Regions from separate parts of the Kitasatospora sp. NPDC029312 genome, predicted to be linked through region 2. Evidence: riboswitches for the same ligand, from Rfam matches in the RefSeq annotation. Region 2 holds a riboswitch; each other region holds the start of a gene.
The links. Region 2 has a riboswitch for cobalamin ahead of ACZ4WV_RS02125 (ribonucleoside-diphosphate reductase subunit alpha). Riboswitches for the same ligand answer to the same signal wherever they lie in the genome.
Positions count from the first base shown of each region.

Region 1: it holds a riboswitch for cobalamin, as region 2 does, so the genes downstream of both, ACZ4WV_RS21955 (cobalamin biosynthesis protein) here and ACZ4WV_RS02125 (ribonucleoside-diphosphate reductase subunit alpha) in region 2, are expected to answer to the same signal.
Region 3: it holds a riboswitch for cobalamin, as region 2 does, so the genes downstream of both, nicT (Nickel transporter NicT) here and ACZ4WV_RS02125 (ribonucleoside-diphosphate reductase subunit alpha) in region 2, are expected to answer to the same signal.

Region 1 is NZ_JBVHXY010000026.1:86,002-90,506, forward strand. It holds gene ACZ4WV_RS21950 (cobyric acid synthase) at 1-1,442, opposite strand, end outside; gene ACZ4WV_RS21955 (cobalamin biosynthesis protein) at 1,439-2,401, opposite strand; cobalamin riboswitch at 2,501-2,629, opposite strand; gene ACZ4WV_RS21960 (transcriptional regulator) at 2,827-3,519, shown strand; gene ACZ4WV_RS21965 (alpha/beta hydrolase) at 3,638-4,505, shown strand, end outside.
Region 2 is NZ_JBVHXY010000002.1:124,445-128,949, reverse strand. It holds gene ACZ4WV_RS02135 (glycoside hydrolase family 26 protein) at 1-549, opposite strand, end outside; gene ACZ4WV_RS02130 (hypothetical protein) at 689-1,615, opposite strand; cobalamin riboswitch at 2,146-2,277, shown strand; gene ACZ4WV_RS02125 (ribonucleoside-diphosphate reductase subunit alpha) at 2,469-4,505, shown strand, end outside.
Region 3 is NZ_JBVHXY010000029.1:57,562-62,066, forward strand. It holds gene ACZ4WV_RS23210 (hypothetical protein) at 1-1,649, opposite strand, end outside; gene ACZ4WV_RS23215 (ArsR/SmtB family transcription factor) at 1,718-2,101, opposite strand; cobalamin riboswitch at 2,183-2,376, shown strand; gene nicT (Nickel transporter NicT) at 2,409-3,521, shown strand; partial or broken gene ACZ4WV_RS23225 (hypothetical protein) at 3,578-3,865, opposite strand; gene ACZ4WV_RS23230 (type B 50S ribosomal protein L31) at 3,987-4,235, opposite strand; gene rpmG (50S ribosomal protein L33) at 4,303-4,467, opposite strand.

The DNA of each region.
Region 1 (4,505 bases), on a different contig from region 2:
GCGTGCTCCTCGATCAGGTCGCCCAGCCGGTCCAGCCGAGCCTCGCGCGCCTCGGCGAAGCAGGTGTCCGGCGCCGGGACGAACGCCCGGCCGGCCAAGGCGGCGGTCTCGCGCAGGAGTTCACGGCGGAAGCCGTCGTTCTCCAGCACGCCGTGCCAGGTGGTGCCCCAGACCGGGCCGACCCGGCAGCCGTCCAGACCCCGCCCTCGGCCGTCGGAGACGAAGGCCTCGCCGCCCTCGACGGCGACGATTCCGTGGTGGATCTCGTAGCCCTCGACGCGCTGCCCGTACGCCTCGCCGGCCGGCCGGGCGAGCACCTTCGCGGGGCCGAACCGCACGCGGGTCGGCAGCAGGCCGAGCCCGTCGACCAGCCCCGCCCCGGACTCCACCTCGTCGTCGATCGAGCGCGCCAGCATCTGGTACCCGCCGCAGACCCCGAGGATCGGCAGCCCGGCCGCCGCCCGCGCCTTCAGGGCCGGCTCCAGGCAGCGTCCGCGCAGCCAGGCGAGGTCCGCCACGGTGGCCCGGGTGCCGGGCAGCACCACCAGGTCGGCGTCGGCCAGCTCCTCCGGCCTGGTCGCCCAGCGCACCAGCACGCCCGGCTCCTGCGCCAGCGCGTCCACGTCGGTGAAGTTGGACAGCCGGGGGAAGCGCACCACGGCGACCCGCAGCACGTCCGCGCCGAGCGGCCCGCGGCCGTCCACCCGGTCCACCACCGTGGACAGGTCGAGCGAGTCCTCGGCGTCCAGCCACAGGCCCGGCAGCATCGGCAGCGTGCCCAGCACCGGGCGGCCGGTCAGCCCGTGCAGCATCTCCAGACCGGGTGCCAGCAGCCGGGCGTCGCCGCGGAACTTGTTGACGAACCAGCCCGCGACGTGCCTCTGGTCCTCGGCCGACAGCAGCGCCAGCGTCCCGTACATCGCCGCGAACACCCCGCCGCGGTCGATGTCGCCCACCACCACGACGGGCAGTCCGGCGGCCGTGGCCAGGCCCATGTTGGCGATGTCCCGGTCGCGCAGGTTGATCTCGGCGGGCGAGCCGGCGCCCTCGCACACCACCACCTCGAAGCGGCGGCGCAGGTCCGCCAGGCACTCCAGGGCGCGTTCCAGCAGGACGGGCTTGCGCTCCCGGTAGTCCAGCGCGCCGACCTCGGCGACCGGCCGGCCGAGCAGCACCACCTGGCTGCGGCCGTCCGCGCCCGGCTTGAGCAGCACCGGGTTCATCGCCGCCTCCGGCTCCACCCGGGCGGCCTGCGCCTGCATCGCCTGGGCACGGCCGATCTCGGCGCCGTCGGCGGTCACGAAGGAGTTCAGCGACATGTTCTGCGCCTTGAACGGCGCGACCCGCACGCCCTGGCGTGCCAGCCAGCGGCAGATCCCGGCCGTCACCACGCTCTTGCCCGCGTCCGAGGTCGTCCCGGCGACCAGCAGCGCGTTCGTCATGTCCCACTCCTCTTCACCAGGAGCCGCAGCAGGACGTGCCCCGCGACCGTCGTACCCAGGGCCAGCGCGCCCACCCGCCGGGACAGCGTGCAGGCCCGCTCGATGTCGTCCACCGTCACCGGCCGCAACTCCGCGCCCAGGACCGGGCGGTGCTCCAGCCGTTCGCCGTACCGCAGCGTTCCGCCCAGCCGTACGCCCACCGCGCCGGCGAAGGCCGACTCGGCCTGACCGGCGTTCGGGCTCGGGTGCGCGGAACCGTCGCGCCGCCAGATCCGCCAGGCCGTCCGGGGCTCCGGGGCGGCGGCCACCGTCAGCAGCGCCGTCAGCCGGGCGCCCGGCCACCCCACGACGTCGTCCAGCCGGGCCGAGGCCCAGCCGAAGCGGGCGTGGCGGGGCGAGCGGTGGCCCACCATCGCGTCCAGGGTGTTCACCGCGCGGAAGGCGAGCAGGCCGGGCGTGCCCGCGAGGGTGCCCCAGGTCAGCGCGTTCACCACGGCGTCGGCGGTGTTCTCGGCCACCGACTCGACCACCGCCCGGGCGATCTGCTGGCCGTCCAACGCGCTCGGGTCCCGCCCGCACAGGTGCGGCAGCCGCTCCCGCGCGGCCGTCAGATCGCCTGCCGCGAGCGAACGTCCGATGGTCCGGGCCTCCCGGGTCAGCGAGGTGCCGCCGAGCACCGTCCAGGTGGCCGCCGCGGCCAGCGCCGCCCGGCCCGACGGACGCCGCCCGACCGTACGGTCCAGGGCGAGCGCGCCGGCCGCGACCGCGCCCACGCACAGCGCCGTGTACGCCGCCCCGGCCGCGCGGTCGTCGCGCCACAGGCGCCGCTCCAGGCGGGCCGCGGCGCTGCCGAAGAGGGCGACCGGGTGGCCGCGGCGGGGGTCGGCGAAGCGGGCGTCGGCGGCGTAGCCCGCGACGGCGCCCACCGCGAAGGCGGTGGCGCGGGTCAGCGGGCGCACGGCGGCGGGCAGCTCGGGGTCCGGCGGGGCGGGGCAGCCTGCATCGCGTGGGTGTCCTCACTCAGGGTCCGCGCCCTGGATCGACGTACCGGGGGCGAGAGTCTCCTGGCTTCCGGGTCGGACGCACCCCCGGGCCTTCCAGCAGCTTCTGACGGGCCGCCGTGGCATCTTCCGAGCGTGCTCCCCGGTGACAGTGGCGGGACCGCGCCGGACTCGCACCGGCTTCCTCTCCATGCCTCCGTTTGGCCCCAGGATCCCATCACGCGGCTGATCCACGCGTCAACCGAGGTCACGGAGGGGTTGGTCACACGGAGAGCGGGGTTCCATACTGTGCGATCGACCAGCGCGGCCAAGGGCCCGTCAGCCGCGGTTCGTGCGTTCGGGGGCTGGGGGCGCGCCGAGCGGCGCACCTACGGTTCGGTGCCATGCGCCGCAGAAAGTCCCCCGCCGCCGCCCCGCTTCCGGTGCCGTTCTCGCCCGAGGCCGCTCGCACCTACCGGGTCGGCCTCGGCCTGACCCCCGAACAGGTCGCCGAGGGCATGGCCGCCCACGGGGTACGGCTCCTGGCCGGCCACGTCCTCGCCTGGGAGCGCGGGGAGCTGCGCCCGGGCGAGGCCGAGTTCATCGCCCTCGCCCGCGCCCTGTGGTGCTCCGCGGCCGATCTCATGGGCGCCCGCCCGACCGGTCTGCGGGACCACCGCCTCGCCCGGGAGCTCCCCCAGGAGACGGTCGCCGAACGCGTCGGCATGCTGCTGCCCACCTACCAGCAGGCCGAACTGACCGGCCGGTGGGACGGGGACGTGGAGCAGACGTACGCCCTCGCCGTGGTGCTGGGCCTGCGGCTGACCGAGCTGGTCGAGGCCACCGGCCGGGCCGAGGCGCTCGACCGCCTGCTGCGCCAGTGCGTCGCGGGCCGCTGGCAGCCGCACCTGCGCGCGCTCGCCCGGCTCGTCCCCGTCGCCGAGCAGGAGCTCACCGCCGTCGTGGTCGCCCTGAGCCAGGAGCACCACGTCCCCGCCCACTGGGGCATGCCCAGCGGGCCCCGCACGCCCGCCGTGCCCGTCACCCCGCGCTTCTGGGAGCTCCTCGCGGCGCAGCCGACGATCATTCCCGTCTGACCGTTGTTTTTCGGCCTTTCGTGCCCCGGACGGACCAGTCCGGTGGCCGGAGGGTGCCGGGCCCCGGTGAACTGGTGCACGAACACCGTCCGGTCCGTGAAGCAGAGCGGGGAACGATATGCGTTGGGGAACCGCAGCCGTGGTGGCGGCCGCCGCCGTGGGGGCCGGGGCCGCCGTCCTGGTGATCGGCCGCCGGGCCTCCGAGCGGATGGTCCGACCGGGCTCCGGGCCGGACGCGGGGACGGCCGTGCAGGAGAGCGGCCCGATCCTGGTGCAGAGCCTCGGCGCCGGGCGGGTCACCTTCACCCGTCGCCCGGAGAGCCTGCGGCGCGGCCGCTGGGCGGTCGAGTGGGCGGATCACGGGCACGCGGTGGTGGAGGACATCCTGCACAGCGACGAGCGGGGCGTCACCCGGCGGCTGGTCCGCGCGGACCGGGGCACCCTGACGCCGGGCACCGAGGTCCGCTTCACTCCCCGGGTGCTGCTCGGCAACCCCACCGAGGCGCTCGGCCTCGCCTTCGCCGAGACCAGCGCCCGCGGCGAGCTGGGCGCCCTCCCGGCCTGGCACCTCGAAGGCAAGCGCGGCACCTGGGTGGTCCTGGTGCACGGCACGGAGGCCGACCGCCAGCAGACCCTGCCGGTCCTGCCGCTGCTCGACCGCCTCGGCCTGCCCGTGCTGGCCGTCACCTACCGCGGGGACGAGGGCGCCCCCGCCTCCCCGGACGGCTTCAGCCACTTCGGCGCGACCGAGTGGCGCGACGTCGAGTCGGCGGTGCGGCTGGCGCTCGACCGCGACGCCGGACGGGTGATCCTCTACGGCTGGTCGCTGGGCGCGACCATGGTGCTGCACACGGCGGCCCGCTCCGCCTGGGCGAACGCGGTCAGCGGGCTGATCCTGGACTCGCCCGTCCTCGACCTCCCCGCCTCGGCCCGCCGGGACGCCGCGCGGGCCGGTTTCACCGGTGCCGCCTCCGAACTCGGGGCGC
Region 2 (4,505 bases):
GGCCATCAGGTCGACGGCGTCGTCGGTGTACTGCCAGCCGGCCCGGCAGGTGGGCCAGCGGCCGGCGGAGTAGGAGCGCGGATTGCCCACGCCCCAGGCGTTCTGGCCGTAGCCGGGGCCGAGGTCGGTCTCCAGGAAGCCCGGCAGCTTCCCGGTGATGTCGGCGGCCTTCTTGTAGTAGTAGCCGACCTGTTTGGTGCCGCGGTAGTCGCCGTACTCGGGGTTGTTGCGCTCGTTGTGCGCTTCGACGTGCTGGCCGATCACCGTTCCGCCGCTCTGCCCGGTGCGGGCCTGGCGCTCCAGGTCGGTGAGGAACTGGTCGACGGCGCGGGCGTTCGGCGAGGCCTGCGGGTCACGGGCGAGCAGGTCCCGCCCCACGTCGGGCGGCAGGGTGCGCCCCGGGGCGCCGACCGACACCGGTACCCGCAGGGGCTGGGTCGCGTCGATCCGGTCGTCCCGGCCCAGCAGCGCGAAGGTGCCCGCGACGACCACGATCCCGGCCGCGGCCAGGACGGCGGACTTGCCGCGCAGGGCATTGGGCAGGGCCACGACCGCTCCTCCGGTTGCTCGCCGGTACCGACCCCCACGGACGCAACCGGAACACGCGTACGAAAAACTCCGATGAGAGCCTGCCACACTCCCCCGGTCCCGGCGAACGCGTCCGCCGGCACCGGGATGCCGGCGTAGCTCAGCCGGCCGGGGTGGCCGCCGGCGTGCCCTGGGATCCGGGCGTGGCGGAGCCCGCCGCCTTGGCCCGCTGGAGCAGCCGGCCCTTCACGTGCTCGGCGAACCCGGAGGCCGCCGCCGTCGCGGTGGCGTCGGGGGCGTTGCCGCCCTTCGCCGAGCCCTCGACGGTGAAGTAGGCGTACCGGCCGAGGCTGCTGTGGGTGCCGGTGCAGCCGGCGTTGGCGCAGAACGCCGGGGCCCCGGGCGCGGGAAGGCCCTTGAGCTGGCCGGTGTAGTTCTTCATCGCGGTCTCGGCCTGGATCTTGTGGTCGAAGACGGCGGCGCCGACGGTCACCGCGCTGTCGCCGGAGACGTACGTCGCCCGGAGCACCTTCTGGCAGCCCTGGTCACCGAGGACCTTGCCCAGCCCGCCGGTGGTGGAGTTGCCGTCCCAGCAGGGCTGGTCCAGGGAGACCACGGTCCGGGTCCAGGTCGCGCCGTTGATCGTCACCTGCGTCGCGGAGAACAGCGCCCCCGCGTCCTGCGGCGCCGGGTCGGTGGCGGCCTCCCAGATCGGCTTCGACGGGTCGTCACCCTGGCCGCCCGGGCTCGCGCTCGACGGGCCGGGGGTCGGGCGGCCGGAGGTGGCCGCCACGGTGGGGGTCGGGCCGCCGCCGGTCTTGCCGGGGTCGCCCTTCTTGCCGAGCAGCACCGCACCGCCCGCGACCAGGCCGCCCACCACGACGACCGCGGCCACGACGCCGATGACCTTCATCCGGCGCTTGCGCTTGGCGGCGGCCTCGTTGCGGTTCGCCAGCGCCTCCCAGTCCGGCTCGACGCGCTGCGGCGGCACGGGCTGCGGCGGGGGCTGCTGCTGCCACTGCGGGGCGGCCATCGGCTGCACCGGCTGGTGCTGCGGCTGGGCCTGCGGCGCCATCGGCTGCGGCACGGGCTGGGGTTGCGGCACTGGTTGGGCCTGCGGCTGCGCGACCGGCTGCGGCTGCGGCACAGCCGGAACGGGCTGCGGGAGCGGCTGCGCGGACGGCACCACCGGCCCGTAGGAGGCCGGCGGCGGGCCGAAACCGCCGCTCGGCGGCGGCACCGGGCCCGGCCCCGCCGGCTGATGATTCCGTGCGTCCCCCGACCCGGCGGGGGGCGTTCCCTGCGGCCCCTGCCCAGGTACGCCAGTTCCGTCGCTCATGCGCCCAGATCGTAGGGCATCCCCCCGACCACCGGTCCCCCCGGTGACCGTTCCGTATCGAAACCAGGACGGGCGCCGGCCGGATCCGGCCCTGACGTCGGGTCGGCCGCGCCCGGCCGGGGCGCGGATCGGCTCGGGCCCGGGGCGGATCAGGGACGGTCCGACGCCCGGATCCGGCCCCCGGAAGGCCACGAACGGCCGCCCGCCCGGTACCGCCGGTCATCGTTCCGACACACCGCGCCGCACAACATCTGGTGCCGCATCACCGAGACACCACTACATGTATGCTCACTCCTGCTGTCGATGCAGGGGAACCCGGTGCGAATCCGGGACTGCCCCGCAGCGGTGTGCGGGCGGCTCCAGCAGCCGTGTCCGCGAGTCCGAGTACCTGCCGGCGGCGTGCGCCACGGCCCTCCCGCAGAGGCCGCGCCAGCACGAGCAGTACCCCTCCGGGCCTCGCGGGCGGGCCGGGGAGACACCGTCGCGCGACGCGTTCAGCGTTCGCGCCGTGCTCCCCTGCCCAGATCGGCCCGGTGCCACCCGATCACGCCGCCGATCGCCGCCAGGAGAGAGCGCCTTGACCACCGCTGCCTCAGCCACCCTGCCCGCCCAGGGCACCGGCACCGCCTTCACCGACCCGACGGTCTCCGACCCCGGGGGCGCGCTGCTGCGGCTGCTCACCGACCGCAGCGCCGATCTCACCGAGGTGGACCCCGGTCATGTCGCCGCCGCCGCGCTGCGCGGCCGCCACGCCGGCTCGGACTTCGCCGAGCTGCGCGGGCTGGCCGTGGACGCCGCCGCGTCGATGATCGCCGAGGACCCCCAGTACTCGAAGCTGGCCGCCCGCCTGCTCGCCCTGGAGATCGTGGACGAGGCGAACAGCCAGGGCTCGGTCTCCTTCTCCGCCTCGATCGCCGTCGGCCACGCCGAGGGCCTGATCGGCGACACCACCGCGGCCTTCGTCGCCAAGCACGCCGCCGCCCTGGACGCGCTGATCGACGCCCACGGCGACGACCGCTTCGAGTACTTCGGGCTGCGCACCGTGCAGTCCCGCTACCTGCTGCGCCACCCGATCACCCGCAAGGTCATCGAGACCCCGCAGCACTTCCTGCTCCGCGTCGCCTGCGGCCTGGCGGTCGGCGACTCCGAGCAGTCGGTGCGCGAGGTGGCCGAACTGTACGGCCTGATGAGCCGCCTGGAGTACCTGACCTCCTCGCCGACGCTCTTCAACTCCGGCACCCGGCACCCGCAGATGTCGAGCTGCTACCTGCTCGACTCCCCGCTGGACAACCTCGACTCGATCTACAACCGCTACGCGCAGATCGCCCGGCTGTCCAAGCACGCCGGCGGCATCGGCCTGTCCTACTCGCGCATCCGCTCGCGCGGCAGCCTGATCCGCGGCACCAACGGCAAGTCCAACGGCATCGTCCCGTTCCTGCGCACCCTCGACTCCTCGGTCGCCGCGGTCAACCAGGGCGGCCGACGCAAGGGCGCGGCCTGCGTCTACCTGGAGACCTGGCACGCCGACATCGAGGAGTTCCTGGAGCTGCGCGACAACACCGGCGAGGAGGCGCGCCGCACCCACAACCTCAATCTGGCGCACTGGATCCCGGACGAGTTCATGCGCCGCGTCAACGCCAACCAGGACTGGTCGCTGTTCTCCCCGGCCGACGTCCCCGAGCTGGTCGACCTGTGGGGCGCCGACTTCGACGAGGCCTACCGCAAGGCCGAGCAGGCCGGCAAGGCCGTCCGCACCATCCCGGCGCAGACCCTCTACGCCCGCATGATGCGCACCCTCGCCCAGACCGGCAACGGCTGGATGACCTTCAAGGACGCCTCCAACCGCGCCGCCAACCAGACCGCCCTGCCGGGCCGCACGGTGCACTCCTCCAACCTGTGCACCGAGATCCTGGAGGTCACGGACGACTCCGAGACCGCCGTCTGCAACCTCGGCTCGGTCAACCTCGGCGCCCACGTGGCCGTCGGCGCCTCCGCCGACGACCTGCTGGGCGCGATGGACTGGGAGCGCCTCGACGCCACCGTCCGTACCGCCGTGACGTTCCTCGACCGCGTGGTCGACATCAACTTCTACCCGACCACCGAGGCGGGGACGTCCAACTCCCGCTGGCGCCCGGTCGGCCTCGGCGTGATGGGCCTGCAGGACGTCTTCTTCAAGCTGCGGATCGACTTCGACTCCGCCGAGGCCGCCCGCCTGTCCACGCTCATCGCCGAGCGCATCATGCTCACCGCCTACGAGCGCTCCGCCGAACTGGCCGAGCAGCTCGGCCGCCACGAGGCGTACGGCGAGACCCGCGCCGCCCGCGGCGAACTGCACATCGACCACTTCCCGAGCGCCGCCCCGCAGTGGGCCGACCGCTGGACGGCCCTGCGCGCCCGCATCGCCGAGACCGGCCTGCGCAACTCGCTGCTGCTCGCGATCGCCCCGACCGCGACCATCGCCTCGATCGCCGGCGTGTACGAGTGCATCGAGCCGCAGGTGTCCAACCTGTTCAAGCGCGAGACGCTGAGCGGCGAGTTCCTGCAGGTCAACCCGTACCTGGTGCGCGAGCTGAAGGAGCTCGGCGTCTGGGACCAGCAGACCCGCGACGCGCTGCGCGACGCCAACGGCTCCGTCCAG
Region 3 (4,505 bases), on a different contig from region 2:
CGGGTGCGGTGCTCCCCGGTGCGGACGGTGAGGCCGTGCTCGGGCAGGCCGGTCGGGTCGCCGCCGTCGGTGAGCCAGCAGGCGACGGCGGAGCCGAGCAGCAGGGGGTCGAGGGCGGGGTCGGCGCAGCCGAAGTCCCGTTCGGCGACGGCTTCCAGCAGCAGGCCGGTGCGCAGCCGGAGCAGGTGGCGGGCCGGACCGAGGGCGGCCACCGCGACGGCGAGGCCGGGGAGTGCGGCGGCGGTGTCGGCGAGCCAGTGGGCGGCGGGGCGTTCGGCGCGCGGCTCGGTGCGGGCGAGGACCTCGGCGGTGTAGCGCAGGGCGTCGCCCGGGTGGTCGTCGGTGAGCGCGTGGAAGCCGCGCGGGGTGTGGTCGCCCGGGTCGAAGGGGTAGCGCCGCAGGCTGACCTCCGTGCCCTCGCTGCCGCCTTCGACGTCGTAGGCGGTGGGGCCGTCGGTGGTGCCGGGGCGCGGCACGGGCTTGGGGTAGGGCGGCAGGAAGGGCTCGTCCTCGGGCTCGTCCAGGTGCTCCAGGAACGAGTAGAGCAGCGGGCGCAGCAGCCGGGCGGACTCGCCGCGGTGGGCGAGCGCGCGGTCGGTGACGTCGCTCAGGTCGGCCGGGTCCTGGGCGAGGGCCTGTTCGAGCTGGGCGGCGAGGTCGCCGTCGGGGTCGAGGACGGGCGCGGCCTGGCCGAAGGCGTAGCCGGGGGAGCGCGGGTCGAGTTCGTCGGCGCCGGTGGCGACGAGCAGGGTGCGGCGGCCGAGGGCGGCGCCGTAGACGGAGACCGAGCCGTGGTCGCCGATCAGGCAGTCGGCGGCGACGAGCGCGGCCTGCCAACCCTGGTGCGGCGGGATCAGCCGCAGGCCCGTCCGGTGGGCGTCGGCGAGCAGGGACTCGGGGTCGTGCCGGCTCCAGATGTTGGGGTGCAGCACGACGGCGACGGTGTACTCGTCGGCGGGCAGCCGGCGGGCCAGGTTCCGGGGCAGGTCGGGGCGGCGGCCGAATAACGAGTGGGCGCTCCAGGTCGAGTTGACGACGACGAGTCGGCGGCCGTCGACGGCGCCGAGGGCGGCGCGGTAGGCGTCACGGGAGCGCTCGCTGCCGAGCATCCGGTCGAAGCACGGGTCACCGACGACCCGGGCGACGTCCACCGCCTCGGGGCAGGAGGTGCGCAGCCGGTCCAGCTGCTCGGGGTGGGAGAGACCGAGGACGTCCACGAACACCCGGCCCCGGTGGGTCAGTTCCTTGCGGGACAGGCCCGCGGAGCTGACCGTGTCACCGGTGGACTCGGTGACCAGGCGGTTGTAGCCGGCGCCGTGCGGCAGGACGACGAGCCGGGCGTCCAGCCGGTGCATGGAGGCGTGGACGGCGCAGGCGACGGCCAGGTCGAAGCGGTGCCGGAGGGCGTCCTCCCAGTCCAGCACGGTGTAGCCGGGCAGGCCGCGCAGGTACTCGGTCAGGCCGCCGTCGGCGAAGACGGAGCCGGGGTTGACGGTGACGTACCGCTCGATGCCGTCCCGGTGCAGCAGGCTGAGGACGTCCAGGACCCTCGTCGCGGAGGTGAGGGTGCGGGCGACAGCCAGCACGCGGGCCTTGACCGGGCGGGTGTTCCAGCGGTCGGCGGGCCAGACGTGGGGGTGGGACGGCACCTCATGATCGTACTCATCCGGCCGCGCCGAGGCGCCGCTTCCTGAGGGACGGGCAGTCCGAGTGTCGGTCAGCCCGCAGCTGCGGTCGGCTCGTGGTGCTCGCCGGCGGCGCACTCGTCGAGGAGGGGGCGCATGCCCTCGTCGACGAGCCGGTAGCGCACCACGCGTCCGTCCTTGTCCCCGGCGACCACGCCGGCCGTGCGGAGCAGGCGCAGGGCCTGGGAGACGGCGGGGTCGCGCATGCCGGTGGCGACCGCGAGGTCGCTGACGGCGAGCGGGCCGGCCCGGTGCAGGGCGAGCAGCAGGGCGAGCCGTCCGGGGTCGGCGAGCAGGGAGAACCGCTCGGCCCAGGAGCGGACGTGCGCGGTGTCGCCGATCGCGGCGATGGCCTCGCAGACCCGGTGCCCGTCGATGGTGCGGTGGCCCGCGCGGTCGGCCGGTACGAGATGCATGCGCACATTCTTGCAGGCAGGGCCCTGTGATCCTGAACACCTGCACAGGTGCGCAGCCTTGCGAGGGTGGAGCCGGGCCCCTACGGTGTTGCCCGCCGTGGTGCTCGGGAAGACCGGTGGCGGACCTCCAGGGGTCCCAGTCCGGAGCGGCCCTCGCCACTGTGATCGGGGGACAGTTGTCCGGACCCTACGTGCCACTGGGCGCTTCGTGCGCCTGGGAAGGCGGGTCCGGAAGCCCCGTAAGCCAGGAGACCGGCCACGGCATCTCACGAAGTCATTCCACGAGGTGCTGGAGCGTGATCCGCAGATGACCCTGCCCGAAACCGCCGTCCCGACCGAGGCGGCCCCTTCCGTCCTGCCCACGTTCAGATGGAAGCGCGAGGACACCGTCCGCACGGCGGGGCTGATGGCGGTGATCCTGGCCATGCACGTGGTGGCCTTCGGGACGCTCGTCTTCCTGGTCGCGCCCCACGAGTACGCGGTCGGCACCCAGGTCTTCGGGGTGGGCCTGGGCATCACCGCGTACACCCTCGGCATGCGGCACGCCTTCGACGCCGACCACATCGCGGTGATCGACAACACCACCCGCAAGCTGATGGCGGACGGCAAGCGGCCGGTCTCGGTCGGGTTCTGGTTCGCGCTCGGGCACTCCTCGATGGTGGTCGTGATGGCCGCCCTGGTGGCGGGCGGCGCCCAGCTGGCGAACACGCTGATGGACGACGACTCGGCCACCCACAAGTGGCTCGGACTGGTCGGCACCACGGCCTCCGGCGCCTTCCTCTACCTGATCGGCGCGCTCAACCTGGCGGCGCTGCTCGGCATCCTCAAGGTGTTCCGCTCGATGCGGGCCGGGCGGTTCGACGAGGCGGAGCTGGAGGAGCACCTCAACTCGCGCGGCTTCATGGCCCGGGTGCTGAACCGCGCGACCCGCTCCATCACCCGGCCGGGGCAGATGTTCCCGGTGGGCATGGTGCTGGGACTGGGCTTCGACACCGCGACCGAGGTCACCCTGATGGTGATGGCCGGTTCGGGCGCGGCGGCCGGGCTGCCCTGGTACGCGATCGTCTGCCTGCCGCTGCTGTTCGCGGCCGGGATGAGCCTGTTCGACACCCTGGACGGGACCTTCATGAACTTCGCGTACCAGTGGGCGTTCTCCAACCCGGTGCGCAAGGTGTACTACAACCTGACCATCACTGGGCTGTCGATCGCCGTGGCGTTCATCATCGGCACCATCGAACTGGTCGGGGTGCTGCACGAGAAGCTCGACCTGACCGACCCGGTCACCGGGTTCATCTCGGACATCTCCCTGGACAACGTCGGGTACGCGATCGCCGGGCTGTTCGTGGTGGTGTGGGCCGCGGCGATCGCGTACTGGAAGCTGGCCGGCGTCGAGAAGCGCTGGACGGTGGAGCGCTCCTGAGCCGCCGTTGCAGGGCCGCGGTCGGGGGGCGGGGGCCGCGGCCCGGCTCAGGCGGAGGCGAGCAGCAGTCCGCCGCCGGCCGAGGCCTGGGAGAGCAGGGCCATGTCGGCGCCGAAGCCGAACGCGGCGGCCAGGGTGAGCACCAGGGCGGTGCGGGCGGCGGACGGCCCGCCGCGCTCGGGGCCGCCGGCCAGCACCACGCCGACCACGGCCACCGCGCTCCCGGCCAGCTGGACGAGCCCCGGCCGTTCGCCGAGCGCGAGTCCGACGCCGACCGGCACTGCGACGCCGACGGTGGCGGGCGGGGAGACGACGCCCATCGGGCCGAGCGCGAGCGCCCGGTAGCGGGCTGACGGCTGCTGCGGCTGACCATGGTGGTGTCCGTCCCGCCGCCGCGCTGACGGCCTTCCGTCGTGCCGCGACGGCGCCTCCCCGGATCGCGGGAGACGCCGTCGCGGCTGCTGGTCAGTGCCGGTCGCCGTAGCGGCGGCGGAACTGCTCGACCCGCCCGGCGGTGTCGAGCACCCGGGACTGGCCGGTGTAGAAGGGGTGGCTCGCCGAGGAGATCTCCACGTCGATCACCGGGTAGGTGCGGCCGTCCTCCCACTCGACCGTCTTCTCGCCGGTGGCCGTGGAGCGGGAGAGGAAGGAGAGGCCGCCGACCTTGTCGCGGAAGACGACCGGACGGTAGCTCGGGTGGATTCCGGACTTCATGGGGAGCTCCTGTCTGGTGCGGGAGGGGAGGGGCGTCCTGCGGGAGGGCACCCGGCGGAGCGGCGGCTCAGCGCTCTTCGCGGAAGTCGACGTGCCGGCCGGCGGCCGGGTCGTACTTGCGCAGCACCATCCGGTCCGGGTCGTTCCGGCGGCTCTTGCGGGTCACGTACGTGTAGCCGGTGTCGGCGGTGGAGCGGAGCTTGATCACGGGGCGCAGTTCGCTGCGGGCCATCGGTTTCCTCCTCGGCCTGGGACGGCGGACCCGAACCG